3 regions of the Mitsuaria sp. BK041 genome follow, and region 3 is predicted to be linked to each of the others. Evidence: predicted binding sites of a transcription regulator. Region 3 holds the regulator's gene; each other region holds the start of a gene.
The links. Region 3 encodes HrcA, which represses chaperone genes, less so after heat shock. Its sites were predicted from a motif close to TTAGCACTCNNNNNNNNNGAGTGCTAA; they were not measured.
Positions count from the first base shown of each region.

Region 1: the regulator HrcA is predicted to act here: its motif matches at 4,934-4,960, upstream of groES (co-chaperone GroES).
Region 2: the regulator HrcA is predicted to act here: its motif matches at 4,207-4,233, upstream of rpoH (RNA polymerase sigma factor RpoH).

Region 1 covers NZ_JACHYT010000001.1:328,220-337,794, reverse strand. Annotated here, with positions in the region: gene FHT38_RS01435 (ethanolamine ammonia-lyase subunit EutB) at 1-394, shown strand, start outside; gene eutC (ethanolamine ammonia-lyase subunit EutC) at 405-1,196, shown strand; gene FHT38_RS01425 (nuclear transport factor 2 family protein) at 1,292-1,633, opposite strand; gene FHT38_RS01420 (hypothetical protein) at 2,277-2,636, opposite strand; gene FHT38_RS01415 (LamG-like jellyroll fold domain-containing protein) at 2,708-4,648, shown strand; gene FHT38_RS01410 (DUF3224 domain-containing protein) at 4,696-4,857, opposite strand; gene groES (co-chaperone GroES) at 5,067-5,357, shown strand; gene groL (chaperonin GroEL) at 5,414-7,051, shown strand; gene FHT38_RS01395 (DUF1631 family protein) at 7,381-9,453, shown strand; gene FHT38_RS01390 (patatin-like phospholipase family protein) at 9,553-9,575, shown strand, end outside.
Region 2 covers NZ_JACHYT010000002.1:516,454-526,028, reverse strand. Annotated here, with positions in the region: gene FHT38_RS18200 (hypothetical protein) at 1-344, shown strand, start outside; gene FHT38_RS18195 (heme A synthase) at 372-1,580, shown strand; gene cyoE (heme o synthase) at 1,577-2,485, shown strand; gene FHT38_RS18185 (SCO family protein) at 2,533-3,150, shown strand; gene rpoH (RNA polymerase sigma factor RpoH) at 3,240-4,154, opposite strand; gene FHT38_RS18175 (CHASE domain-containing protein) at 4,313-7,078, opposite strand; gene ychF (redox-regulated ATPase YchF) at 7,193-8,287, opposite strand; gene FHT38_RS18165 (FAD-dependent monooxygenase) at 8,435-9,544, shown strand.
Region 3 covers NZ_JACHYT010000001.1:570,802-580,376, forward strand. Annotated here, with positions in the region: gene recN (DNA repair protein RecN) at 1-849, opposite strand, end outside; gene FHT38_RS02545 (NAD kinase) at 849-1,724, opposite strand; gene hrcA (heat-inducible transcriptional repressor HrcA) at 1,807-2,820, shown strand; tRNA gene FHT38_RS02555 (tRNA-Ile) at 2,924-3,000, shown strand; gene FHT38_RS02560 (very short patch repair endonuclease) at 3,006-3,449, opposite strand; gene FHT38_RS02565 (DNA cytosine methyltransferase) at 3,577-5,196, shown strand; gene FHT38_RS02570 (ATP-binding protein) at 5,419-6,894, shown strand; gene FHT38_RS02575 (Z1 domain-containing protein) at 6,887-9,575, shown strand, end outside.

The DNA of each region.
Region 1 (9,575 bases), 240 kb from region 3:
CGGGCCGGAGTACCTGTACGACGGCAAGCAGATCATCCGGGCCGGGCTGGAGGACCACTTCTGCGCCAAGCTGCTGGGCCTGCCGATGGGCTGCGACATCTGCTACACGAACCACGCGGCGGCGGATCAGAACGACATGGATGTGCTTCTCACGCTGCTGGGCGTGGCGGGCTGCAACTTCATCATGGGCATCCCGGGCTCGGACGACGTGATGCTCAACTACCAGACGACCTCGTTCCACGACGCGCTGTACGCCCGGCGGGTGCTGGGCTTGCGCGCCGCGCCGGAGTTCGAGCGCTGGCTCGAACGCATGCGCATCGCGCGACCCGGCGCGCCGGGGCATCTGGTCGACGCCATGTCCCCGGCCTTCGCTGCCTTGCTGCCATCGTCGTGAGCGAAACACCATGAGCGACGCGATCACTCCCAATCCCTGGCACACGCTGCGGCGCCACACGCCGGCGCGGATCGGGCTGGGCCGAGCGGGCGTCAGCCAGCCGACGGCGGCGCACCTGGCCTTCCAGTTGGCCCATGCGCAGGCGCGGGACGCGGTGCATCGCGAGCTGGATCACGTGGCGCTCGCGGCGGCCCTGAACGAGGCCGGGTTGGAAACGCTCGATCTGCACAGTGCCGCCGCGGATCGGGCGGCGTACCTTCAGCGACCGGATCTCGGTCGACGGCTCGACGACCGGTCGACGGCCGTGCTGTCCTCGCTCGATGCGCAACAGCAGCCGGATCTGGCGCTGGTCGTGGCCGATGGCCTGTCCGCGTTGGCGATCGAGCGGCATGCGGTCCGGTTCGTCGAAGCGCTCCGGCCGCTGCTCGCCGACGGCTGGCGTTGGTCGCCCGTCGCCATCGTCCGTCAGGCGCGCGTCGCGATCGGAGATCCGATCGGTCAAGCGCTGGGAGCGAAGCTCGTCGTGGTGCTCATCGGCGAGCGCCCTGGATTGAGCTCCCCCGACAGCATGGGCGTCTACGTCACCTGGGCGCCTCGCCCCGGCCGCGTGGACGCGGAGCGCAACTGCATCTCCAACGTGCGACCGGAAGGATTGGCGCCGGCCACCGCGGCGGCGCGGCTGGCGTGGTTGCTCCAGGAAGCGCGGGCTCGTCAGGTGACGGGTGTTGCGTTGAAGGATGAAAGCGTGGAAGTGGCGCCGGCGGTCGAGACTCGGGAGCCGTTCCGGCTCGACAGGCGCTGATCACGGAGGCAGCGGCCGCCGCGGATATCGATGGCTGCGTCCGATGGTTCCGACCGTTGTCAGGTTGATCGGACTCGGTGGGCGGCTCCGGGACGCTAGACGACGAAAGCGCGCAGTTCAGCCAACAAGCCATCACGGAAGCGCCAGACATCGCAGTACTCATGCCGGGAGGCTTCCCCCTTGTCGTCCTTGAGCGTGATCTCGCCGATCGCAATGACGAAGTCGCCCTCTGCCACCATTCGATGGACGTCGAACTCGGGGGGCTCGCGATAGGTGTCGGCCATCCACTTGCGAACGGCTTCCTTGCCCCTGAGCGTCCGCTCGCCGACAAAGGTCCACTCGGTATCCTCGGTGCAGAACCGCAGGAATCCTTCGAAGTCGCGCTTGACGATGGCCGCGTTCGCCTTCTCAAGAATCGATTTATGGGCGTGAGACATGCAGGTTCTCCTGGTCAGATCGGTCCCAACAACAACGGCAACCCGCTTGCCACCTGGATCCGTGTCCGTGTCCTGTGGCAAGAAGTCTCGTTCGACACAACTTCTGTAATTCCCGTTGCGGCGCCGTTACCTCATGTAGCGAATTCCAGGGGCACCGCATTCAACGCCCGACCTATCATGCCGCCGCAACGATTTAACGCTAAATCGCCGCAAACACTCGAGTAGCCCGGCATTTCGCTGCAATCGGTCATCGACGCCAAAAGCGGCTCGACGTCGTGCTGGCTCGCAGCGAGGGGGAGCGCAAGGCGGGTCGCACGACGCGAGAGAGGGGGCTCGCCATGGCGACGCTGCAGCCCGGTGTGGCCGGCGCCGCCACCGTGATGCGTGAACCGCGCCAGCCAAGCCATCCGGTTGCGTGACGAAGTGGCGAGATCAGCCACGCGATCACGCGCCGTTATGACTGCCGCGCACGCCGGCCATAGCGTGGCGCACTTCAACAAGACCACCGCAATGACGATATTCAGACCCGGGGCGGAGCACGCGGCCCTTGACGACTTTCCGGACGCGCACCGGCGCCTGCTGACCTTGGGCGTCGGCCTGTTCCCGATCCTGCCGCTTCTGCCGGGATGCGGCGGCGGCCCGGTCAGCGAGGCGGGTACCCCGTTGCTCGGCGGAGCGGATGAAGCGGCGGCGGGCATCGGGACGCCGCCGCCGCCCGACACGACACCGGATCCTCGGCCCGACGATCCGATTCCAGCCCCCGCGCCGGCGCCGGCGCCCCCTCCCGCCCCGACCGAGCCCATGCCGCCCGCCCCGGCTGCGCCTGCACCCGCGCCTTCACCGGCGCCCGCACCCGCACCCGCACCCGCACCCGCACCCGCACCTGCGCCTGCGCCTGCACCTGCACCTGCACCTGCACCTGCACCTGCACCTGCACCTGCACCTGCACCTGCACCTGCACCTGCACCCGCACCGGCACCGGCACCCACGCCCGCACCGGCACCCGCGCCTGCGCCTGCGCCAGGCGGGCTGCTCCATCCGGGGCTGCTTCATACGCAGACGGATCTTCAGCGCATGCGCGATCAGGTCGCCGCCGGCAGGCAGCCCTGGCTCGGCAGTTGGAACCTGCTGCTCGCCGCGCGTCGTGCCGAGCTGGGCGTGAAGCCCTCACCGCTGGAAGTCGTGAGTCGCGGCGGAACCGGCGAGAACTTCTGGGTGATGGTCACCGACATGATGCGCGCGTATCACCTCGCGCTGCGCTGGAAGGTCACCGGCGACGAGGCCTATGCGAAAGACGCGGTGAAGTTCCTCAATGCCTGGTCGTCGACCTTGAAGCGGCTGGCCGGCGATTCCAATCGTTACCTGGCGTCGGGCCTCTACGGCAACCAATGGGCCAATGCCGCCGAGGTGATGCGCACCTATCCGGGTTGGGCCAAGGAGGACGTCGCACGGTTCCAGACCATGCTGCTCAACGTGTTCTATCCGGAGTGCCACGCGTTCCTCACCGACCACAACGGCACCGAGATCAGAAAGGTCACGCACTACTGGGCCAACTGGGACCTGGCGAACGTCTGCAGCATGTATGCCATCGGCGTGTTCTGCGACCGACCGGACATCGTCGCTGAGGCCAGCAACTACTACAAGAACGGCCGAGGCTGTGGATCGCACGGCAACAACGTCTACTACCTGCATCCCGGCTACCTGGGCCAGTGGCAGGAAAGCCACCGCGACCAAGGACACTCCACCCTTGGCATCGCGCTGGCCGGCATGCTGTGCGAGATGGCCTGGAACCAGGGCGAGGACCTCTACGGGCTCTGGAACAACCGCCTCCTCGCCGGTGCGGAGTACGTCGCGAAGACCAACGTCCTGGTCGGACCGCCGCCCGACTACATCGCGTACCCGATGCCCTTCACCCCCTACACCGGCGTCCATGGATCCAGCACCACGGTGTCCGGTGGGGACAACCCTCGCCCCTGCTGGGAACTCATCCTCAACCATTACGTCGCCCGCAAAGGCCTGTCGGCCCCATGGACCCAGAAGATGGTGAACAAGCAGCGTCCTGAACGGGTGGACGGTGGGGATTCGCCGGGCCTGGGATCCTTGCTCTACGTCCGTGACGCCGTCGCGCCCGCCCGGCCGAGCGGCCTGAGCGCCGTCCTCCATGAGGGCAAGGTGCTGATGTCGTGGTGGGGCAGCGCCGACGCAACGGACTATCTGGTGCAGCGCGCGAGTTCCTCCGCCGGCCCCTTCACCACCCTTGCGCGAGTCACCGACCCGCGCACCTACACCGACGCACCGGCTGCGGGCACCTGGTACTACCGCATCAGCGCCGTCACCGGCCAGGGCGAGCGGGTCGGGGCGGACACCCTGCGCGTGGCGGTGCCCGGAGAACTGTGGCTGCATCTGCCACTCAACGGCAGCACCGATGACCTCAGCGGCAACGGCCGATATGGCGTGCTCATGGAAGGCGCGACCTGGGGCGAGGGGCGCAACGGCAGCACCTGCGTCGTGTTCGACGGCCGCCGTGCCCATGTGCGCCTGGTCGATGGCGTGGTGTCGGCGTTGGGCGACTACACGGTGGCGATGTGGGTCTACTGCGACAACACCGGCGCCAGTTCGCGCTTCTTCGATTTCGGCTCCAACGACGTGTCGTACATGGCGCTCACCCCGCGGGAGTCGACGCGCCCGCCCGTCCCCAGCCTGATGCGCCTCATGTCCACACGCAATCAGTTCTGGATGCCGTCGCCCTTGGCGGCGCCCATTCCGCCCAACGGTCGCTGGACCCATGTGGCCATCACGCTCTCTGGCACGGTCGGCACGCTTTACGTCGACGGCTCACCGGTCGCCACCAGTCCCGAAATCTGGATGGCGCCCTATCAGTTCGGCCACACGACGCGGAACTGGCTGGGACGCTCGCAGTACGGGGGCGATCCATTCTTTAAGGGGCGGATGCAGGACTTCCGGATCTACAGCGGAGCGCTGACCGCCGCCGCCGTTGCGAACCTCGCCCGCTGACAGCCTTGCCCCCGCCCTTGGGCGGGGGCAAGGCGAGCGCGGAAGCTTCACGTCAACTCATACGCCAGCTCAGAGAAATGCCGCCCGTCCCGGATGTCGACGCTCAGCTGCCCGCTGAGCCCGGTCAGCCCGCCGGTCCCTGAATCCGGCACCACCTGCACGGTCAGTGTCGGCTGGCCGCGGTTCATCTCGCCGGTGTGCATCAGCACGAAGCTCCCCTCCCAAGTTAGCTGAATGTCGACACCCGCCCTTGAAAGCGCCAAGCCGGTCCATATAATCTCCCTGCTAGCACTCGCGTCGGTCGAGTGCTAACAAGCCCCACGACGTCCCTCGCGGGGCTTACTTCTTGTGGGGGTTGGCCAGTGCGAGAACCGCACGGCGGGCCCTTGAAGCAAGTCCGCACAGTCAAGGAGATCTGATGAAACTGCGTCCTCTGCACGATCGCGTGATCGTTAAGCGCCTGGAAAACGAAACCAAGACGGCCTCCGGCATCGTCATCCCCGACAACGCCGCCGAGAAGCCCGACCAGGGCGAGGTGCTGGCCGTCGGCCCGGGCAAGCGCAACGACAAGGGTGAATTCATCGCCCTGAACGTCGCCGTCGGCGACCGCGTGCTGTTCGGCAAGTACAGCGGCCAGACCGTCAAGGTCGACGGCGAAGAGCTGCTTGTGATGCGCGAAGAGGATCTGTTTGCGGTCATCGCCAAGTAATCGGCGACCACCCTCACAGACCCCATTCATCTAGATAGAGATTCGGAGAGATACACATGGCAGCAAAAGACGTTGTCTTCGGCGGCGAAGCCCGTGCCCGCATGGTCGAAGGCGTGAACATCCTGGCCAACGCGGTCAAGGTCACGCTGGGTCCCAAGGGCCGTAACGTGGTGCTGGAGCGCTCGTTCGGCGCCCCCACCGTCACCAAGGACGGTGTCTCGGTCGCCAAGGAGATCGAGCTCAAGGACAAGCTGCAGAACATGGGCGCCCAGATGGTCAAGGAAGTCGCTTCCAAGACCTCGGACAACGCCGGTGACGGCACCACCACCGCCACCGTGCTGGCCCAGGCCATCGTGCGCGAAGGCATGAAGTACGTGGCCGCCGGCATGAACCCGATGGACCTCAAGCGCGGCATCGACAAGGCCGTCGCCGCCCTGGTCGAGCAGCTGAAGAAGGCCTCCAAGGCCACCACCACGTCCAAGGAAATCGCCCAGGTCGGCACGATCTCGGCCAACTCCGATGACTCGATCGGCAAGATCATCGCCGACGCGATGGACAAGGTCGGCAAGGAAGGCGTGATCACCGTCGAGGACGGCAAGTCGCTGGCCAACGAGCTGGACGTCGTCGAAGGCATGCAGTTCGACCGCGGCTACCTGTCGCCCTACTTCATCAACAACCCGGAGAAGCAGTCGGCGATCCTGGACAACCCCTTCGTCCTGCTCTACGACAAGAAGATCTCCAACATCCGCGACCTGCTGCCGACGCTGGAAGCCGTCGCCAAGGCCGGCCGTCCGTTGCTGATCATCGCGGAAGAAGTCGACGGCGAAGCGCTGGCGACCCTGGTGGTCAACACCATCCGCGGCATCCTGAAGGTCGTCGCCGTGAAGGCCCCGGGCTTCGGCGACCGTCGCAAGGCCATGCTGGAAGACATCGCCATCCTGACCGGTGGCAAGGTCATCGCCGAGGAAGTCGGCCTGTCGCTCGAGAAGGTCACGCTGGCTGACCTGGGCCAAGCCAAGCGCGTCGAAGTGGGCAAGGAAAACACTACCATCATCGACGGCAACGGCGCCGGCGGCGACATCGAGGCGCGCGTCAAGCAGATCCGCGTCCAGATCGAGGAAGCCACCAGCGACTACGACCGCGAGAAGCTGCAGGAGCGCGTGGCCAAGCTGGCCGGCGGCGTGGCCGTCATCAAGGTCGGTGCCGCCACCGAAGTCGAGATGAAGGAGAAGAAGGCCCGTGTCGAAGACGCGCTGCACGCCACCCGTGCCGCCGTCGAGGAAGGCATCGTGGCCGGCGGCGGTGTCGCGCTGCTGCGCGCCCGTCAGGCCGCTGGCGACATCAAGGGCGACAACGCCGACCAGGACGCCGGCATCAAGCTGATCCTGAAGGCCATCGAAGCCCCGCTGCGCGAGATCGTCTACAACGCCGGCGAGGAAAGCTCGGTCGTCGTCAACAACGTGCTGGCCGGTTCGGGCAACCACGGCTACAACGCCGCCAACGGCACCTATGGCGACATGATCGAGATGGGCATCCTGGACCCGACCAAGGTGACCCGCACCGCGCTGCAGAACGCCGCCTCCGTGGCCTCGCTGATGCTGACGACCGAGTGCATGGTCGCCGAAGCGCCGAAGGACGAGTCCGCCGCGCCCGCGATGCCGGGTGGCATGGGCGGCATGGGCATGGACATGTAAGAGTCCGGCCGAGCCCGCGACGATCGACGCCCGCCGTCGATCGTTGACGCTCAGCAAAAGGGGTCGCTTCGGCGACCCCTTTTTTCATTGCGCGGGCCGCAGCGGAAAGAGAAAGATCGCCGCCCGGGCCCGCTCTGTTTCCGTTGGATACGAACCGGGCAGCGCGCTTGCTGGTCATCCCGGTCGGCATGCGCCCAGAATCGACGGACCCGCCGGCCTCGTCGGCTCGGCACCGCAGGGGCTTTCCCCAGGTCGCACGGCCCCACGGGCCTGGGGGATGTCACTTGAATCGGGGGCGACCATAATGCGCTGACAACTTGTCACAAACGATGGCCCACGCCGCTTCGCCTTCCCTTCAAAGCCTGGTCGACGAGACCCTCGCCCACGTGCCCGCGCTGTCGCATGCGGTCTACAACGGCTTGCAGGACGAGCTCAAGAGCCGGCTGGAGCACCACCAGCTGCTTGCCGGATGGTCCAAGCGGCGCGCCCACTTCGCTTCCGACCTCGAAGGCTCGCTGGGTCGCCTGCTGGGCCTGGCGCGCGAAGGCGGCGATCCGCTGCAGCGCGAGCGTCAGGCGGCGGGCCGCGGGGAGCTGTCGCTGAGCCTGGTCGACGAGGGCCAGGCGCTGAAGGACGTGGCGATCGCGCACGTGATCACCGCCATCGAGGACCAGTCGCGCGCCGAGCTCCACCAGCTCGGCAACTTCTTCGCCGCGCTGCGCGGCATCGCCCGGCCGCTGAAGAACGACAACCCGCTGCGGGCCGCGCTGTTCGCGCAGGCGCTGTCCCGCGCGATCGAGGGCGTGGACCTCGATGCCGAGGGCCGTTATGCGCTGATGCGCATGGCCGCGCTGCCGCTGGCGCTGAAGCTGCAGCCGATCTACGCCTCGCTGTGCCAGGGCCTGCGGCAGGCGCAGCTGAGCGGCATGCTCACGAGCCACGGCGCCGCGCTGAAGGAGTCGGACCTGCGGCGGCGCCAGTTCAAGAGCATCACCGAGACGCCGACGCAGAACGCGACGCTGGACCAGGTCGCGCTGAAGCTGGACCTGATGAACACCCGCGCCGCCGAGCTGACCCCGGCGATGGCGCACCCCGGCCCCGCCGGCGCCGCGCCGGCCGCTCCGCCGCCCAGGCTCGGCCCCGGCACCGGCGCGCCGGGCACCGACCTGCTGTCGCGCCTGTACGACCAGATCCTGGCCGACGACAGCCTGCAGCCGCCGCTGAAGGTGCTGATGGGCCGGCTGCAGGTCGCGATCGTGCGGCTGTCCCGCGCCGACGCGACGCTGCTGCGGCGCCAGGACCACCCGACCTGGCAGTTGCTGAACCGCATCGCCGCGCACGGCGCGGGTTTCCAGCGGCCGGACGATGTCGACCTGAAGGCCTTCCTGCAGTTCCTGGAGCGCGTGATCCAGCCGCTGCTGGACAGCGCCCATCCCTCGGCGCTGCAGTTCCAGCAGGCGCTGACCGAGGTCGACAGCCACATCCGCGCCCAGGCCGAGGCCCGCGGCCAGCGCAGCGCGGTGGCGCTGGAGCGGCTGGATCGCGAGCAGCGCCGGCAGGAGTGGCAGCGGATGCTGCGCGACCAGCTGGAGCACCAACTCGACGACGCGCAGGCCGGCAAGCTGATGCGGCGTTTCCTGCTCGGCCCCTGGGTCGAGGTCATCGCGCACGCGATGGTCCAGCACGGCCGCGACGCGGTGGAGGCACAGACCTCGATCGAACTGGTCGACGCGCTGCTGCACAGTGTGTCGCCGCAGCCGGACGAGGCGGCGCGCCAGCGGCTGCGCGCCCAGTTGCCGGAGCTGGTCCGGGCGCTGGAACGCGGCATGGACTCGATCGCGCTGCCGCCGATGCAGCGCCAGGCCTTCCTCGACGAGCTGATGCGCCAGCACGGCCGCGTGCTGCGCGGCCTGCCGGCGGTCGAGGAAGCGGCGCCGGCGGCGCCTGCGCCCCGCCGCCCGGCCCAGACACCGGAGGAGCTGCTGCAGCAGCTGCTGGACGAGCGCGAATCGCAGCTGCCCTCGCGCTGGGCCTACGAGCGGGTCGACCGCGGCCAGCTGCCGACGGTGCCGGTGGCGCTCTACAGCGAGGAACATTCGCCGCACGCGCAGGCCGCGCTGCAGGACTGGATCGCCGGCGTGCACATCGGCGGCTGGTACCACCTGTTCCACCGGAGCGAATGGATCACCGCGCAGATCGCCTGGATCAGCGACAGCCGCCAGATGTTCCTGTTCATCGGCCAGGCGCCGGAGGAGCGGCACTCGGTGACGCGCGGCGCGCTCGAGCAGCTGGTGGCCGCCGGCCTGATCACGCAGCTCGAGGATGCGCCGCTGCTGCAGCGCGCGATCGGCACGCTGATGCTGGACCTGGACCGCACGCCCGCCCACGGCGACGATCGCTGACGACACGGCCGGCCGCCGAGGCCGGTTCGGGTCACAATGCGCGCGCCCCGGGCGCTTGCCGTGGGGCGTTCCGCCCCCCGTCCGCCGTCGATGCCCGCCGTGTTCCGCGATTCCCGAGCCGT
Region 2 (9,575 bases), on a different contig from region 3:
GCATGCTGTTCATGCAGCGCCAGCTGCGCGAGATGCTCGGCAAGGACCGCGACCGGCTCGACAAGCTGGTGCTGGTGCCGGACGACGTCGCGCTGACGCCGGCGCAGGTCGACGCGCTCACGGCGCATGGCGCGCCGGCGACGGTGCTGCGCGCGCCGCGCGCCGGGATCGAGGGTTGGCTGATGGCCGCGCCCGGGCACCGGATGGGCGAGCACCTGTTCCTGGTCGACCCGATGGGGCGCTGGATGCTGCGCACGCCGGCGACGCCGGAACCGTCCGCGGTGAAGAAGGACCTGGAGCGCCTGATGCGCGCCAACGCCGGCTGGGACAAGCCGGGCCGCTGACGATCGCAAGGAACAGGACCCGCGCGCATGAACGGATTGGCGATCGGTTTCGATTTCGAGCCGCTGCTGGAGCTGCTGGCGATGGCCGCGCTCGTCGGCGCGGTGCCGCTGCTGGCGTGGCAATGGCGCCACCGCGGCGACACGGCCGCGCGGCGGCTGCGCGCGCTGACGGTGCTGGCGACCTTCCTGACCTTCGACCTGATCCTGATCGGCGCGCTGACGCGGCTGACCGATTCCGGGCTGGGCTGCCCCGACTGGCCGGGCTGCTACGGCAGCGCCTCGCCGATCGGGGCGAAGGCCGAGATCCTCGCCGCGCAGACGGCGATGCCCACCGGCCCGGTGACGCACGGCAAGGCCTGGATGGAGATGCTGCACCGCTACATGGCGGGCGGGGTCGGCTTCCTGCTGGTCGTGCTGGCCGGGCTGAGCTGGTGGGTCTGGTGGCGCGGCCGCCGCACCGGCGAGGCCACGCCCTCGCCGTGGTGGGCGACGCTGTCGCTCGCGTGGGTGCTGGTGCAGGGGCTCTTCGGCGCCTGGACCGTGACCATGAAGCTGTTCCCGGCGATCGTCACCCTGCACCTGCTGCTGGCGCTGGGCCTGCTGATGCTGCTGGCCTGGCAGGCCGAGTCCTACGCGCCCAAGCCGCTGCGCTGGCCGGCCGGTCTGCGGCGGGCGGTGCTGGCCTTCACCGGCCTGGCGATCGCGCAGGTGGCGCTGGGCGGCTGGGTCAGCACGAACTATGCGGTGCTGGCCTGCCAGGATTTCCCGACCTGCCAGGGGCAATGGCTGCCGCCGACCGACTTCCAGCACGGCTTCACGCTGTGGCGCGAACTGGGGCGCGGCGCCCATGGCGACTGGTTGCCCTTCGAGGCGCTGACCGCCATCCACCTGGCGCATCGCGCCGGCGCGATGGTGGTGTTCGCGGCGCTGCTGGCGCTGGCCTGGGCGCTGTGGCGCCAGGACGGGCAGAGCGGCCCGGGCGGCCAGGGCGCCGGCGGCGAAGGCCGCCGCTGGGCGCGCCGCCTGCTGGCGGTGGGCGGATGGCAGCTGGCCTCCGGGCTGTCCAACGTGGTGCTGGGCTGGCCGCTGGTGGCCGCGCTCGCCCATACCGGCGGCGCCGCGGCGCTGCTGCTGATGTGCGCGATCCTGCTGGCGCGGCTGCGTGCCGGCAGATCGTCGACCGTGATCGAGCCGGCGGCGCAGCGCGCCGGCCTCCTGACGATGGGTTCGAAATGAGTTCCGCGACGCAGGCCGCCATGCCCTCCCGCTGGTGGCAGTTCTACCAACTGACCAAGCCCAAGGTCGTGCAGCTGATCGTGTTCTGCGCGGTCATCGGCATGGCGTTGGCGATCCCCGGGCTGCCGCAGGGCGACGAGTGGGTGCGGCTGATCGCCGGCACGGCCGGCATCTGGCTGGTGGCGGGCGCCGCGGCGGCCTTCAACTGCCTGATCGAGCAGCACATCGATGCCAAGATGAAGCGCACCGCCTGGCGCCCCACCGCGCGCGGCGAGCTCAGCCGCAACCAGACGCTGCTGTTCTCGGCCGGGCTGTGCGCGCTGGGCTCGGCCATCCTGTACCTGCTGGTGAACCCGCTGACGATGTGGCTGACCTTCGCCACCTTCGTCGGCTACGCGATCGTCTACACCGTCATCCTCAAGCCGATGACGCCGCAGAACATCGTGATCGGCGGCGCCTCGGGCGCGATGCCGCCGGTGCTGGGCTGGGCCGCGATGCGCGGCGAGCTGGGCGCCGAGGCCTGGCTGATGTGCCTGATCATCTTCCTGTGGACGCCGCCGCACTTCTGGGCGCTGGCGCTGTACCGCAGCGAGGACTACCGCAAGGCCGGCCTGCCGATGCTGCCGGTGACGCACGGCAACGCCTTCACGCGGCTGCAGATCTTCCTCTACACCTGGATCCTGTTCGCGGCGACGCTGCTGCCCTTCCTCACCGGCATGAGCGGCTGGCTCTACCTGGCCGCGGCGATCGTGCTCGGCCTGATGTTCTGCCATCACGCGTTCAAGCTCTGGAAGGCCTATTCGGAGGCGCTGGCGCGCAAGACCTTCCTGTTCTCGATCCTGCACCTGTCGCTGCTGTTCGGTGCGCTGCTGCTGGATCACTACCTCAGTCCCTGGCTCGGCTGAGCCGCGGACGCGCGCGCTGGCGACCTTCCTACGGATCGGATGTGCTGATGATCTCGCGACGTTTTCTCGGACTGGGCGCCCTCGGCGCGGTGGGCGCGGCGCTGCTGGCGGGCTGCGACAAGCTGGGTTTCTCCTCGGCGCCCAAGGCCAGCTTCCAGGGCGTGGACCTGACCGGCGCGGCCTATGCGCGCGGCTTCAGCCTGCCGGACCAGAACGGCCGCACCCGCACCCTCGAGGACTTCAAGGGCAAGGTGGTGGTCGTGTTCTTTGGCTTCACCCAGTGCCCCGACGTCTGCCCGACGACGCTGGCCGAACTGGCCCAGGTGAAGAAGGCGCTGGGCGCCGACGGCGACAAGGTGCAGGGCGTGTTCATCACCGTCGACCCCGAGCGGGACAAGCCGGAACTGCTCAAGGCCTACCTGGAGAGCTTCGACCCGGGCTTCGTCGCGCTGCGCGGCTCGCCCGAGCAGCTCAAGGACGTGGCCAAGGAGTTCAAGATCTACTACGCCAAGGTCCCCGGCAAGACGCCCGACAGCTACACGATGGACCACACCGCCGCGAGCTTCCTGTTCGACCCGCAGGGGCGGGTGCGGGTGTTCTCCCGGTATGGCGCGGGGGCGACGGCGCTGATGTCGGACATCAAGGCGCTGATCGCCGGCCAGTGAGCGCGACCCCGCAATGAAGAAGGCCCCGCATCGCGGGGCCTTTCTCGTGGTGCTGGCGACGGTCGCCAGCGGGCGGCCGTCTGGAGGGCTCAGGCGGTCTCGGCGACCATCGCCTTGCGCATCTTCTTCATCGCCGCGACCTCGATCTGGCGGATGCGCTCGGCGGAGACGCCGTATTCGGCGGCCAGTTCATGCAGCGTCATGCCGCCCGAGCCGTCGTCGTTCACCTTCAGCCAGCGCTCCTCGACGATGCGGCGGCTGCGCGGATCCAGCACCTCCAGCGCCTGCTGCAGGCCGTCGCTGGCCAGGCGGTCGCGGGAGCGCGACTCGATCACGCGGGTCGGCTCCTGCGTGTCGTCCGCCAGGTAGGCGATCGGCGCGAAGGTCTCGCCGTCATCGTCGGTCTGCGGCTCCAGGGCCACGTCGCCGCCGGACAGGCGCGTCTCCATCTCCAGCACGTCCTCGCGCTTGACGTTGAGCTCCTCCGCCACGCGGGCGATCTCGCTTTCGGTCAGCGACGCGCGCTGCTGGTTCTCGGCGCCTTCCTTCAGCGCATGCTTCATCGAGCGCAGGTTGAAGAACAGCTTGCGCTGCGCCTTGGTCGTCGCGACCTTGACCATGCGCCAGTTCTTCAGGATGTACTCGTGGATCTCGGCCTTGATCCAGTGCATGGCGTACGACACCAGGCGCACGTTCTGGTCCGGGTCGAAGCGCTTGACCGCCTTCATCAGGCCGACGTTGCCTTCCTGGATCAGGTCGCCCTGCGGCAGCCCGTAGCCCAGGTACTGGCGCGAGATCGACACCACCAGGCGCAGGTGCGACAGCACCAGCCGGCCGGCCGCTTCCACGTCGCCCTTTTCCTTCAGGCGCGTGGCGTAGTCCTTCTCTTCCTCGGCCGTCAGCAGCGGGACGCGGTTGATCGCCGTGATGTACGCATCCAGGTTGCCGAGCGACGGCACCAGGGACCAGGGATCGCGCACCTTCAATGCAAGGCTGTTGGACATGTGTTCGTTTCTCCTGTCTCGGGCCGGTCTTCCGGCTCGATGGCTGGGGATATTAGCACTCATGGGCGGCGAGTGCTAAAGCTCCCAAAAACAGGTCAGTCCGGGAAGGGCTACCTGCCTAAATCAGTGTGAACTTGCCGTCTTAGGACCGACTTAAGTTATTGATTTGCCGAAGAAACCGGCAGCAGGAAGCTGAAGGTGGAACCCTTGTCCGGCGCGCTGTCCACCTGGAGCTGGCTGTCCATCAGCGCGAGCAGGCGCTGCGTGATGACCAGCCCGATCCCGGTGCCCTCGATGGCGCCGACCTCCCGGCCCAGGCGGTTGAAGGGCTGGAAGAGCTGCGTCTTCTGGGCGTCGCTGAGGCCGGGGCCGGTGTCGGCGACGCTCAGTTCGACCATCGAGTCTGCGACCCGCCGGGCGCGGAGCCACACCTGCCCGCCGGGACGGTTGTACTTGACCGCGTTGCTGAGCAGGTTGGTCAGCACCTGCTTGAGCCGGGTGGCGTCGGCGCGCAACTCGCAGGCGTCGGAGTCCAGTTCGACCTCGATCGACACCCCCAGCCGCCGCCGCTGCGACTCGACCATCGCCAGGCTGTCCGCCGCGATCGGCTCCAGGTCGAGGTGCTCGATCCGCACGCGCAACTGGCCGGCGTCGAGCCGCGACAGGTCCAGCGTGTCGTCGATCATCTGCAGCAGGTGCCAGCCCGACTGCTGGATCTGCGCCAGCCAGCCGCGCTGGCGGGGGCTGAGGATGGGGTCGTGGTCGGCCTCGAGCAGCTGGGCGAATCCCAGCATCGCGTTCAGCGGCGTGCGCAGCTCGTGGCTCATGCGCGAGAGGAACTCATTCTTGGCGCGGTTGGCGGCGAGCTCGGCCTCATGCACGCGCTCCAGTTCCGCCAGCCGCAACTGCTCGCCGATGTCCTCGACGACGCCCAGCAGCCGGTAGGGCTGCCCCTGGGCGTCGCGCAGCAGGCTGACGGTGGCGCGCACCGTGATGACCTGCCCCTGGGCGCCGAGGTAGCGCTTGATGCGGCTGTAGCGGCCGAGTTCGCCGCGGATCAGCGCCATGCCCAGCCGGCTGTCCTCCGCCCGGTCGTCAGGGTGGGTGATCGCCATCACCGAGCGCGCCTTCAGTTGCTCGACGCTCATGCCAAGCAGCTGGCAGAAATAGGGGTTGATCTCCTGCGGCCGCGCCTGGAGGTCGCAGGACACCACGCCGATGGGCGCATGCTCGACGATGGTCCGGAAGCGCTCCTCGCTGTCGCGCAGCCGCAGCCGGGCTTCTTCGACGCGACGCGCCACGCGGGCCGTGGTGCCGGTGATGGTGAGCAGCAGCAGGCCGAGCAGCGCGGTGCCGGTGAGGCCTGCGATCGCGAAGGGCAGGGCGGTGCTGCCCTCGAGCGCCGGCAGGCCGGTGGGGCTGTAGACGACCAGGCGCCAGGCCCGGCCGGCGAAGTCCAGTTCGCGCGACTGGCTCGGCAGCGCGGCGGGCAGTTGCAGGCAGCGCGCGTCGCCGGCCAGCAGCGGGCGCTGGCCGCCGGGCGTGGCATCGAGCAGGCAGTAGTCGAGCCGGCTGGCGCGGGCCGGCAGGGCGCCGCGCAGCAGCGCTTCCGGGCGCAGCGTGGCGAAGGCCACGCCCAGCGGACGCCGCGGACGCCCGGTCGCGTCTCGCGGCTCGGTCGAACCGCCCTCGTACAGCGCGCGGTAGACCACCACGCCCATCAGGGTCACGCCGACGTCCTGCGACAGCGGGAAGCTCTCGGTGGCCGCCGGCTGACCGGTGGCGATGGCGCGGTCCTGCGCCGCGCGCGCCTGCGGAATGCTGCGGATGTTGGCGCCCATCGCCGCGCGGTTGCGGCCATAGGGCGCGATCAGGCGGATGGGCAGCAGCTGGTCGCGGTCGGGCGGCAGGTCGCCGGGCCGGCGGCGCTCGAAGACGCGGTAGTTGAGGTAGCCATCGGCCTGCGCCGCGCGCTCGAATGCTGGCACGTCCTGTGGCCGCAGCAGCGGCGCCCAGCCGACTGCGTGCACCGCGCCGCCGGCGCGGGCGCGCTCGGCATGGGCGCGCTCGAAGTCGGCGCGGCTGATGTCCGGGGCCACCAGCAGCAGGCTGTGGTTGGCCTCCAGCGCCGTCAGCGGCATGGACAGCGTGTCGGCCAGCGTGTTCAGCGCGTTGGTCGCCTCGAGCTCGAAGGCATGGCGGCGGCGGCCTTCCTCGTTGTCGGCGACATGCCGGGTGGCGGCGAACAGCAGCGCGCAGGTGACGGCCAGCGGCAGCGCCACGCTGAGCCGGCGCGGTGCCCAGTGCCGACGCGGCAGGCCGAACAGCGCCAGCGACACCGGTGCGCCGATCAGCACCCCGATCGCATCGCCGATCCACCAGGCCAGCCAGTGCGACGCGATCTGCGACGGCCCGATCGCGCCGGTGAGCCACAGCGCCGCGACGCCGATGCTCGGCGCGACGAGGCAGGCGACGCCGGCGGTCGCGGCGAGGAAGCGCAGCAGCTCGGCGGGCTCGCACAGCGGCGGATGGGGGCCGGTCCAGCGCCGGGCCAGCGCCGCGCCCAGCCAGGCCTGCAGCGCGCCGCCGACGGCAACCAGCAGGGGCTGCAGCAGGTCGAGGTGGCCACGTTCCATGCCGATGGTCAGGCTGACGGCCGCGCCGCCCAGCGCGATGCCCGGCAGCACGGCCGGTCCCCAGCGCAGCGCCGCGGCGACCGCGAGGCCCGCGGCGGGATAGATGGGCGAGACGAAGTCGGGCGGCAGGATCAGCCGCAGCGCCAGCACGCCGAGGACGGCGTAGGCCAGCGCGAGGGCGGCATTCAGCGCCGCGAGCCGCGCCAGCGAGCGCCGCGGCGGCGAATCCTCCGGCGCATGAGGACCGGGAGCGGCGGCGACGTTCGTGGAAGAAGGCGCTTCGGTCATGGGCACCAGCGTAGCGCCGCTGTGCGCATGGCGACACGCAGACTTGCCCGGTCCCGGGAGCCTGTCACGCGAATCCCCGGCACCCCACCGAAGCGAGGGGGCGGGGGCGCCCGGTCAGACGTTGAACAGGAAATTCAGCACGTCGCCATCCTTGACCACGTACTCCTTGCCTTCCGCGCGCATCTTGCCCGCGTCCTTGGCGCCCTGTTCGCCCTTGAACTGGATGTAGTCGTCGAAGCCGATCGTCTGCGCGCGGATGAAGCCGCGCTCGAAGTCGGTGTGGATCACGCCCGCGGCCTGCGGCGCGGTGTCGCCGACGTGGATGGTCCAGGCCCGCACTTCCTTCACGCCGGCCGTGAAGTAGGTCTGCAGGCCCAGCAGCTTGAAGCCCGCGCGGATCAGGCGGTTCAGGCCCGGCTCGTCCTGGCCCATCTCGGCCAGGAACAGCGCGCGGTCCTCGTCCTCCATCTCCGACAGCTCGGCCTCGGTCTTCGCGCAGATCGCCACCACCGGGCCGTTCTGCGCCGCCGCGTATTCCTTCAGGCGGTCGAGGAAGGGGTTGTTCTCGAAACCGTCCTCCGCCACGTTGCCCACGAACATCGCCGGCTTGGCCGTGATCAGGCACAGCGGCTTGAGCACCACCAGCTCTTCCTTGCTGAAGTCGATCGTGCGCACCGGCTTGCCCTCGTTCAGCGCCGCCTCGCACTTCTTGAGCACCTCCACCAGGCGGGCCGCGTCCTTGTCGCCGCCGGCCTTGGCCAGCTTCTGCGCGCGCTGCAGGCCCTTCTCCACCGTGCCCAGGTCCGCCAGGCACAGCTCGGTCTGGATCACCTCGATGTCCGAGATCGGATCGACCTTGCCGTTGACGTGGATCACGTTGGGATCCTCGAAGCAGCGCACCACGTTGACGATCGCGTCGGTCTCGCGGATGTGCGAGAGGAACTGGTTGCCCAGGCCTTCGCCCTTGGACGCGCCCGCCACCAGGCCCGCGATGTCCACGAATTCGACGATCGCCGGCACGATGCGCTCGGGCTTGACGATCTCGGCCAGCTTCTGCAGGCGCGGGTCCGGCAGCTCGACGATGCCGACGTTGGGCTCGATCGTGCAGAAGGGGTAGTTCTCGGCGGCGATGCCGGCCTTGGTCAGCGCGTTGAAGAGGGTGGACTTGCCGACGTTGGGCAGGCCCACGATGCCGCATTTGAGGCTCATGGTTGGCTTTCGGGGGAAATGCTGTTCGGGCCTGCGGCGACGCGCGCGGGCGAAACCGCCATTTTAGTCAAGCCGCCAGTCCGCAGCCGACGCCCGCTCAGCCATTGCCGGCGATCGGGGCCGTCCCGCTGCCTACAATCCCGGCCCATGGAAAAGTTCGACGTCCTGGTTCGCGGCAGTGGCTGCGTCGGCCGCAGCCTGGCGCTGGCGCTGGGCGCCCGCGGCCTGCGCGTGGCGCTGCTGGCCCGGCCGACCGCCCCGCGGTCCTCCGCCGATGTGCGCGCCTATGCGCTGAATGCGGCGTCGGTCGCGCTGCTCAGCCGGCTGCGCGTCTGGGAAGGCCTGGCCGAGGACGCCCGCACCCCCGTCCACGACATGCGCATCCACGGCGACCGCGCGGGCGCCGAGCTGCACTTCAGCGCCTGGCAGCAGGGCGCCGGCGAGCTCGCCCACATCGTCGACGCGGCCGCGCTGGAGGACCAGCTCGATGCGGCGCTGCGCTTCGCCCCGCATGTGCAGCGCGTCACCGAGGCGGTGCCCGCCACGCTGCAGGCGCTGTGCGAAGGCCGCGACACCGGGGCCGCCGAGGAATTCGGCGTCCATTACGAGCGCCACGACTACGGCCACCTGGGCGTCGCCGCCCGGCTGGTCGCCAGCAAGCCGCACCAGGGCCAGGCCTGGCAGTGGTTCCGCTCGCCGGACGTGCTGGCGCTGCTGCCCTTCGACCGGCCCGAACCGGGCCATGGCTATGGCCTGGTCTGGTCGCTGCCGCAGGAGGAGGCCCGCCGCCTGCTCGCCGCGGGCCCGGCTGAATTCGAATCCGCCCTGCTGGAAGCCACCGGCGGCGCCGCGGGCACGCTGCGCCTGGCCGGTGACCGCCAGGCCTGGCCGCTGCAGCTGTGCCGGGCCGACCGGCTGTGCGGACCGGGCTGGGTGCTGCTCGGCGATGCCGCCCACCTCGTCCACCCGCTCGCCGGCCAGGGCCTGAACCTGGGCCTGGCCGATGTCGAGGCGCTGGTCGACGTGATCGCCCGGCGTGAATCCTGGCGCAGCCTCGGCGACGAGAAGCTGCTGCGCCGCTACGCCCGGGCCCGCGTCGCGCCGACCTGGGCGATGGGCGAGCTCACCGACGGCCTGCTGCGCGGCTTCGCCAGCCAGGCGCCGGTGATCGCCCGGCTCCGCAACGAGGGCCTGCGCCTGGTCGACCGCGCCGGCCCGCTCAAGAAGTGGCTCACCGCCCGCGCGCTCGGCCATTGACACGCCCGCGCCGCCTCCCGACCGTCTTCGA
Region 3 (9,575 bases):
GAGGCTGTGCGCGGCGTCCTGCAGCTGGGCCTGCGCGCCCAGCAGCGCGTTGACGGTGTCCTGCAGGCCGGCGTCGTAGCCGAGCACGTCCTGCAGCGCGGACAGCGCTTCGTCGGTCAGCGACTCGGCGTTGATCTCGGCCTCGGCGATGCGCTCCAGCGCGCCGCGCGCGGCGTCCATCAGCGACTGCGCATGCGACAGGCGCTGATGCTCCGCGTTGAGTTCGTCCCACTCGTCGGCGCCGGGCGCGAGGCGGTCGACCTCGCCGATCTGCCAGCTCAGGCGCTCATGCTCGCGCGCCAGGTCGGCCTGCCTGGACTGCGCGGCGCCCAGCGCCTCGCTGGCCTGGCGCCACTCGGTGAAGGCGGCGGCCATCGGCCGGGTCTCGATCTGGGCGAAGCTGTCCAGCAGCTCGCGCACGCTGGCCGGGCGGGTCAGGCCTTGCCAGGCGTGCTGGCCGTGGATGTCGAGCAGGTGCTCGGCCAGCTCGCGCAGCTGGGCGACGGTGGCGGTGCCGCCGTTGATCCACGCGCGGCTCTTGCCCTGGGCGTCGATGACGCGGCGCAGCAGCAGCGTGTCCTCGGCGCCGTCGGTGGTGTCGAAGCCGGCTTCCTCCAGCCAGGCGGCGAGGGCGGCGGGGCGGTCGAACTCGGCGGAGATCTCGGCGCGGGTGGCGCCCTCGCGCACGACGGCGGCGTCGCCGCGCGAGCCCAGGGCCAGCTGCAGCGCGTCGATCAGGATGGACTTGCCGGCGCCGGTCTCGCCGGTGAGGGCCGAGAAACCGGCGGCGAAGTCCAGCTCCAGCGCTGGGACGATGACGAAGTCCTTGAGGCTCAGGCGGCGCAGCATCAGGTGTTTCCCTCGTTCCAGCGGAGCTTGCGGCGCAGCGTGGCGTAGTAGGACCAGCCGCGCGGATGCAGGAAGGGCGCGCGGTGCTGGGAGCGGCGCACGGTGATGCAGTCGCCGTGCAGCAGCGAGGCCAGGGATTGCATGTCGAAGTTCACCGAGGCGTCGCGGCCGGCGACGATGGTCAGGCGCACCTCGCCGCTGTCGGGCAGGACGATGGGGCGGTTGGAGAGCGCGTGGGACGCGATCGGCAGCAGCACCCAGCCGGCGATGCCGGGGTGGAGGATGGGGCCGCCGGCGGACAGCGCGTAGGCGGTGGAGCCGGTGGGAGTGCCGACGATGACGCCGTCGGCGCGCATGTTGGCGACGAACTCGTCGCCGACGTCGACGCGCAGCTCGACCATGGCGGCGGTGGCGCCGCGGGAGACGACGACGTCGTTCAGGGCCACGCCGGAGAAGATCTGCTCGCCGTCGCGGAAGACGGCGCCTTCGAGCAGGGAGCGGTGTTCGATCTCGAAGTCGCCGGCGAGGATGGGGGCGAGGGCGTCGCGGAACTGGTCGGCGGAGATGTCGGTGATGAAGCCCAGGCGGCCCTGGTTGATGCCGACCAGCGGCAGGCCGTAGCGGGCGACCTGGCGGGCGAAGCCGAGCATGGTGCCGTCGCCGCCGACGACGATGGCCAGGTCGCACTGGGTGCCGAGTTCGGCGTGGGTCAATGCGGGGAAGGCGGTGATGCCGGTGCTGTCGGCGGTTTCCTGTTCGAGGGAAACATCCAATCCCTGGGAGGCGACAAAATCGGCAATCTCTTCCAGGATGGGCCGGATGCCCCGGGACTGGGGTTTTCCGACGATGGCCACGTGACGGAAGCGCTTGGACATAGCGCGGAATTACACCACAGCGAGGTGGCGGGGCCGGGGGGTGGGAAGGGGTGCCGCTGGTGGCTTCACTAGAATGAAAAACATGCTCGACGACCGCGCGAAAACACTGCTGAAGGCTCTGGTGGAGCGGTACATCGCCGATGGCCAACCGGTGGGCTCTCGCACGCTGTCCAAGGCGTCGGGGCTGGAGCTGAGCCCGGCGACGATCCGCAACGTGATGGCCGACCTGGAGGAGCTGGGTCTGATTGCCAGCCCGCACACCAGCGCGGGGCGGATTCCGACGGCGCGGGGTTACCGGCTGTTCGTGGACACGCTGCTGACGGCCAAGCCGGGGATGCCACGCGAGGCGGGTTCCTTCGAAAGCCAGCTGCTGCCGGATCAACCGCAACGGGTGATCGCGAACGCGGCGCAGCTGCTGAGCAGCCTGTCGAGTTTCGTGGGGGTAGTGACGTCGCCGCGCAAGACGGCGGTGTTCCACCACATCGAGTTCCTGCGGCTGGGCGAGCGCCGGGTGCTGGTGATCATGGTGTCGCCGGACGGGGACGTGCAGAACCGGCTGGTGTTCACGGCGCAGGACCTGTCGCAGTCGGACCTGACGGAGGCGAGCAACCGGCTGAACGCGCATTACGCGGGGCTGAGCCTGGACGTGGTGCGGGACCGCCTGCGGCTGGAGGTGGATCAGCTGCGCGGGGAGATCGCCAAGCTGATGAGCGCGGCGGTGGACGTGGGCCAGCAGGGGTTGCAGGAGCACGAGCCGATGATCATTTCCGGCGAGCGCAACTTGCTGACGGTGCAGGACTTCAGCCACGACATGGGCAGCCTGCGCAGGATGTTCGACCTCTTCGAGCAGAAGACGCAGCTGATGCGGCTGCTGGATGTGTCCTCGCGCGCGGAGGGGGTGCGGATCTACATCGGCGGCGAGAGCCAGGTGGTGCCGGTGGAGGAGCTGTCCATCGTGTCGGCGCCGTATGAGGTCGATGGGGAGGTGGTCGGGACGCTGGGGGTCATCGGCCCGACGCGGATGGCCTACGACCGGATGATCGAGATCGTCGACATCACGTCGAGGATGGTGAGCAATGCGTTGTCGCAGAAGTGAGCGTGCTAAGCGCGGCGCTTAAGCATGCTTACAATCCGCGCCTTCGGTGCAAAGCCGGAACACGCGAATCCGCCAGGATTCGTATATGCGCATTACCCCCAGGGGGCCGTTAGCTCAGTTGGTTAGAGCAGAGGACTCATAATCCTTTGGTCACAGGTTCAAGTCCTGTACGGCCTACCAGATATTTACTTGGAAGGTCCGGTTTGGGGCCCCATCTCGGGCAACGCAAGCAGCAACCAAGCCAAGTTCTCCAGAGCCAGCTCGTCTCTGGCCTCGCACTCCCAAAGCACAAAAGTGTTCCATCCCGCCTCCTCTAGCAGTCGGATGGAGCGGGCGTCTCGGGCTTGATTTGCAGCGAACTTCTGCTTCCAAAACTCCGGTCGAGTTGACGGCATGACTGCTTCGCGACACCCGGGGTGCTGATGCCAGAAGCATCCGTGCACGAAGACGGCCGCGCGACGACCGGGGAGCACGATATCGGGGCGGCCGGGGAGGTCCTTCGCGTGGAGCCGGAAGCGCAATCCGACCGCATGGAGAAATCTCCGGACCGTCAGTTCCGGACTGGTGTCTCGGCCTCGAATCCGACTCATCATCTTGGATCGAGTCTCAGGAGAGACGATGTCTGTCATACGTTCCTCACGTAGCTGCGGCCACTCGCGCAAGTGGTGCAGATGCCGCCCCAAGACACGGAGGCGCCTGGTAGCATCTCGCAATTCCGGCGGAGTCACGCGCTCGCCGATTAGAAAGAAATACTAGATGAGCATCCCCGTGATTGATCTCTTTGCCGGCCCCGGGGGACTCGGCGAAGGGTTTTCCCGCGCGACTGGCGCTTCGTTCCAGACGGTGATTTCCATTGAAAAGGATGGAATGGCGCATGAAACCTTGCGGCTCAGAGCTGCGCATCGGCACTTGGCCAGAAATGGAGCGAGCGAGGACGACTGGAAGACGTGGGACGGGATCATCGAACGCGAGTCTTGGAACATCGTCTTCAATCAACTCAAGGAATGCGGCAATGCGCGCATCCGTGAGGCGTGCATTGCCGCAGATCATGAGGCGCTGGAGCTCGAACTTGGACCTGCATGTCGCGAAGAAGTCACTCGGGAAATCAGAAAGCGACTGAAGCCTTACATGACGGGCGGCAAGTATCCAAACAACGCGGTGCTTATCGGAGGCCCCCCGTGCCAAGCATACTCAATCGTGGGGCGTTCACGGAACAGGGGTCAGAAGGACTACGTTCCTGAGCTGGATCACCGCCACTTCCTCTACGAGGAGTACCTACACGTAATCACTGAATTCCGTCCCGCCGTCTTTGTGATGGAGAACGTAAAGGGGATTCTGTCTTCTCGAGTAGGAGAGCGCCAAATATTCGAGAAGATTCTGTCCGATCTTCGAAAGCCTGGCTTGGCGGACGGAACTGCAAAGCGTTTGGAATACGTGCTAGTTCCTCTAACGGCGCATGCGACTGGGGTCGAGCCCGAACCGGACGACTTTCTCTTAAAGGCAGAGGGCTTTGGCGTTCCGCAGGCTCGGCACAGAGTAATCATCCTTGGGGTCCGCAAGGACGTGTTTTCCGCTGCCGGAACAATTCGAAAACTGCTGCCTTCCCCGGCGCCAACGGTTCAGAAGGTCATTGGTGACCTAGAGAGTCTGCGTCCTCAGATCTCCAGCCGCGGCAAAGGCATGCATTGGTCGGATGCGCTATCGCTCCCGCTATTCGATGAGGCAGTCCGAACGTTGCATTCGATGGGCGATCAAGGACGGGAAATCGCGGCTGTGATGACGTCTGCAAGGCAAAACATTCAAACCCGCCAAGTCGACCCCGGCCCAGGCGCAGAGCGGTCTCGTGTTCTCCCCACCACCCGAAGCGCAAGGCTTGGGAGCTTGGCGACTTGGTACAAGGACCGGTCGACAACCCTCATGACCAACCACGAAAGCCGTGCGCACATGCCGAGCGATCTGGTTCGCTATTTGTTTGTTGCTGCGTTCGGGAAAGCCACTGGATCAAGCCCGCGACTCGCTGACTTCCCAAGGTGTCTGCTGCCAGCGCACAAGAACGTCGATCCTGACAACGCGGGAGAGTCCATCTTCAAAGATAGATTCCGCGTACAGCTGGCGTCGCGCCACAGCATGACGATCACCAGCCACATCGCCAAGGATGGCCATGCGTTCATTCATTACATGCCGAAGCAATGCAGGAGCCTGACAGTACGCGAGGCGGCAAGGCTCCAAACCTTCCCAGACTCCTATGTGTTCCTTGGGAACAGGACTTCGCAGTTCACCCAGGTGGGCAACGCCGTTCCGCCGCTGCTGGCTGTGCAGATCGCCGAAGTCGTCGCCAGCGTCTTGGCCGCGGCCGCGACAAAAAGCGGGTGCTGACGCCATCCCCGTAAATGCGCGGGTTCGAGTTCGCCAAGCATGCGGTACTCTGTAATGAGTCAAGACCCTCGCTGCGCTGTCGCGCGAGCACAAAAAAAGGGCACGAACTCGATGAAGCGGCATTTGGGAGGGTGCATTGATCCACGTCCGTACTGCGCGCGGGAGCGCGCTGGAAGCCCCATTTTTTAACTGCGATCGCGCCGCAGCGTGTGACGTTAAAAGATGAGTGGGAACTCGTCCGAAGTTTTCGAGGAGACCCTTGAGGTCATTCCCGATCCTGTATCGCTCATGGAGGCAATGCGTGCTGTCGGCTACTCGGCGGAGACGGCAATTGCTGACCTGCTTGACAACAGCATCTCGGCGCACGCTCAGCAAATTCACATTCAATACGATGGCATAGGCGATCCCTACATCGCCATCTTTGATGATGGCGACGGCATGACGAGTCCGGAACTTACCGCAGCAATGCGCCACGGAAGTCGGAACCCTTTAGATCAAAGGCAGGCGCATGATTTGGGGCGATTTGGGCTCGGTCTGAAGACAGCCTCGTTGTCCCAGTGTCGAAAGCTGACCGTCGTGAGCAAAAAGGACGGCGTTGTTTCCGGACGGCGTTGGGACTTGGATATCGTAGAGAAGACGGGAAAATGGCTTGTCGTTGTTCCTTCCCTAAGCGAGCTCCAGGCGATTCCAATGTATGGCCGCCTCGAAAACGCGCCCACGGGAACCATTGTAGTTTGGCAGGAGTTGGATCGCCTTTCCGCAGGGGCCGCTGATATCGAGAAAGAGCTTACCCAGAAGCTCTCCACGCTCCGAGAGCATTTGGCCCTCGTATTCCACAGATTTCTGGAAGGCGATAGCTCTTCCAGAGGCTTGGTGATCTCGGTGAATGGCTTGCTTCTGCCGAAGCGAGACCCCTTTCTAAGAAGCAACAAATTTATTCAGCCGCTGGAAGGTCAATGCATCAAGCACCCTCGTGGCGATGTTCAGGTGCTGCCCTTCGTCCTACCACCAGTTGGGCGACTTTCCGCTGACGAAATAGAGACTGCTGGCGGCGGCGACGGGCTTAGAAGTACACAGGGTTTCTATATCTATCGAAATCGCAGGCTCGTCGTATGGGGTACTTGGTTCAAGATTGTCCCCAAAGATGAATTCTATAAGCTTACGCGCGTTCAGGTCGATATTCCAAACTCATTCGACGATCTTTGGTCGTTAGATATAAAGAAGTCCACGGCCCAACCCCCGGAATTTATACGGAATCGCCTCCGGGAGCTGCTCCCCCACTTCTCTAACGCAAGCCGGAAGACAATTACATTTCCTGGACGAAAAGCGACGGGAAGTTCCGTGTTGTCCTTATGGGTTAGATATGAGGCTAGCAAGGAACGATTCGACTATCGGGTCAACTCCGAGCATCCTCTGATTTCTGATCTTGCATCTGAACTTTCATCGTCTCAAGTCAGAAAGCTCCAAACGCTGACTGAACTCTTTGGCCATGCATTGCCGCTTGAGGCAATCTACGCCGATATGTGCGGAGACCGCCGTTCGAAAGCCGACAAGGTCGAAATCGAGCAACTTGCAGATCTCGTCAGACGGGTAATGGAGGTTTCAGGTATGCCGCTCAATAAAATCATTGAGATGGAGCCGTTCTGTCGATTTCCAGAGCTTTTCGAGATGCTAAAGGGAGGAGAGAAAAATGTATGACGTCGACCCGCTCATGATTGCAGTAGGAATGATTGGCTCTCGCCAACTAACCGATGAACTGCTAAGCGAGACACTAGAGAAACTAAGGATTATATTTCCTCATCTTGGCGATCAGGTGATATCGGAGGTTCGGCGCCAGCTGGAGGGCTCTCTCGGCGTTGTGATGAAGGCCGGACAAGGGCTTCACGACGGGGATATCGCCCCTTGGGTCCAAGATGCAAAGTCGTCAATTGTCTGGGAATACTGGCGATCCTATGTTCGGCAACTTCAGTCCAAAGGCCAAGCACTGGACGTCATTAGAGTTCTGGATGAGGATACCGACAACGTCCTGACTGAATGCGGCGATCCACGCAAGGAAGGACCTTGGCTATCCAAGGGCCTAGTCATGGGAGATGTGCAGTCGGGAAAGACGTCTAACTATTGCGGACTGATCGCAAAGGCGGCTGATGCGGGCTATAAAGTCATCGTTCTTTTGACGGGGACGATCGAGGACCTTCGGGCGCAATCTCAGGAGCGACTCGATGAGGGGTTCGTAGGGAGGGATAGCCGGCAACTGCTGCGTCGCGAGAAGACGAGCGCAACGATTGGAGCCGGCCGCTTTCGCACCAAGATTCCCAACGTTCTCACATCCATCGACTCAGATTTCCTGACTGCGAACAAGCAAGTATTGGGCGGAATTCCTTTGGAGAATCTCAAAGAGCCCGTCTTGCTTGTTGTGAAGAAAAACTCGACCGCATTGGGAAACCTAGTCGAGTTCTTGGACTCTCAAAAGGATGCCGGAAAGATCCAAGTCCCTCTCTTGGTTGTTGACGATGAGGCGGACAACGCTTCGGTTAATGCAAAGAAGGATGACAACCCTGCGACGATCAATCGGTTGATTCGCGAGTTGCTCCAGAAGTTCTCACGTACCTCGTACGTGGCGTATACGGCGACTCCATTCGCAAATGTGTTTATTGACCCCGATCTCGAAGATCTGTTTCCATCGAACTTTGTCTATTCCCTGAATGCTCCAAGTACCTATAGGGGTGTTGGCAGCTTCTTCGTGGAAGGCGGTGCAACAGCTTCTGGCGTGCGGGACATTGTCGATGCGGCTGCCATACTGCCCTACGGTCACAAAATCGATCATCCGATTTCGGAGCTTCCCAAGTCGTTGCAGGATGCTGTCGATGTATTCCTATTGAGCTGCGCCATTCGCGATCTTAGAGACGAGCCGCTCAAACATCGATCGATGCTCGTGAACGCGACAAGGTTCTCTTCGGTACAGGAGCGGATCGCTGAAAAGCTCAAGGAGTATCTGTATCGTACGGTGGAAGATGTTAAGCAGTACTTGGCCGCGGACGAAGTTTGGCAGGGGCATCCCCCCTTGGTGAGGCTTCATGAACTTTGGGAAGAGCATTTCGCCGACTGTGGGAAATCGTGGGATTCCGTTCGGCATTGTCTTTACGACGCCATCTCAAGCGTCAAGGTCGTTACCGTAAATAAGAATACCGAGAAAGCCGAGCGACTGAATTACAGCGCGTTCAAAGATACCCGACTTGGGCGCCGCGTCATTGCAGTCGGTGGCCTCACTCTCTCGAGAGGTCTTACGCTGGAGGGGCTGTGCGTCAGTTATTTCTACCGCAACTCGAAGGCGTACGACACCCTGCTTCAGATGGGGCGTTGGTTTGGGTACCGCCCAGGCTACGAAGACTTGTGCCGAATCTGGGCGGACCCGCAGGCCCAAGATTGGTATGCGCATTTGGCCGATGTCGTTGCAAAGCTGCGATTCGATATTCAGGTGATGCATGCGAACGGTCTGCCGCCGAGGAAGTTCGGGATGAAGGTTCTCGCTCATCCCAACGCCCTTGTCGCAACTGCTGCGGCCAAGATGCGGCATTCAGATGAAATTGAAATCAAGGTTTCGTTCAGCGGCGCTGGAGTCGAAACTCCGCTCCTTCCGGCTGATGGTGCAACGAACGAAAGAAATTTGGAAGAGCTTGAACGGCTGCTCCGGGAGCTTCCGACGAACTTCGCCTTCGAACGGGGAAGGTATTATTGGCAGGGCATCGATCGTTCCGTAGTTTCTCGTTTCCTGGGGCGTCTCGAAATTCTTGAATTGAACCCACATTTCATGAGGGAAATGGAAACCGGGCAGCGACCCCTTCTCAATTTCATTGCCAATGCCGATCTGGAGGAGCTCGAAAAATGGGATTTGGCAATTCCACAGGGTTCGGCAGACGCTTGCAACATATCGTTGCTCTCACCGATCTCAGGTCGATCGGAATATCTGCGCCCGAGAATGCGGCAGTTCGAGAAGGTTTCCAAGGGTACGGGATTCCTTCGACTCAATAAGCAGCGGGTGGGCGAGATTTCCGACGAGCAGGTCGGGTTGCTCGTCGATGAAGAGGCGATAGCCGCGGCTTGGGAGACGAAGAAGTTGGCTGATCCACAGCTCGGCAAGACTATTCCGGGATGGTTCTACCGCAGTTATAGGAAGCGACCGCTGTTGACGATCCATCTCGTCCAACCGGCGAAGAGGGAACCCAAAGAACCAAAGGTCCGGGCGGATGGAAAGGTAATTCCTCCGAGGGAAATGATGGATCCGGCGGACATTGAACCGTCGATCCTGCTCGCACTCAGTATTTCCTTCCCGGGATACGCCGGGAAAGAGGAAACCGTCGTCTATTCGTTGAACAAGGTCG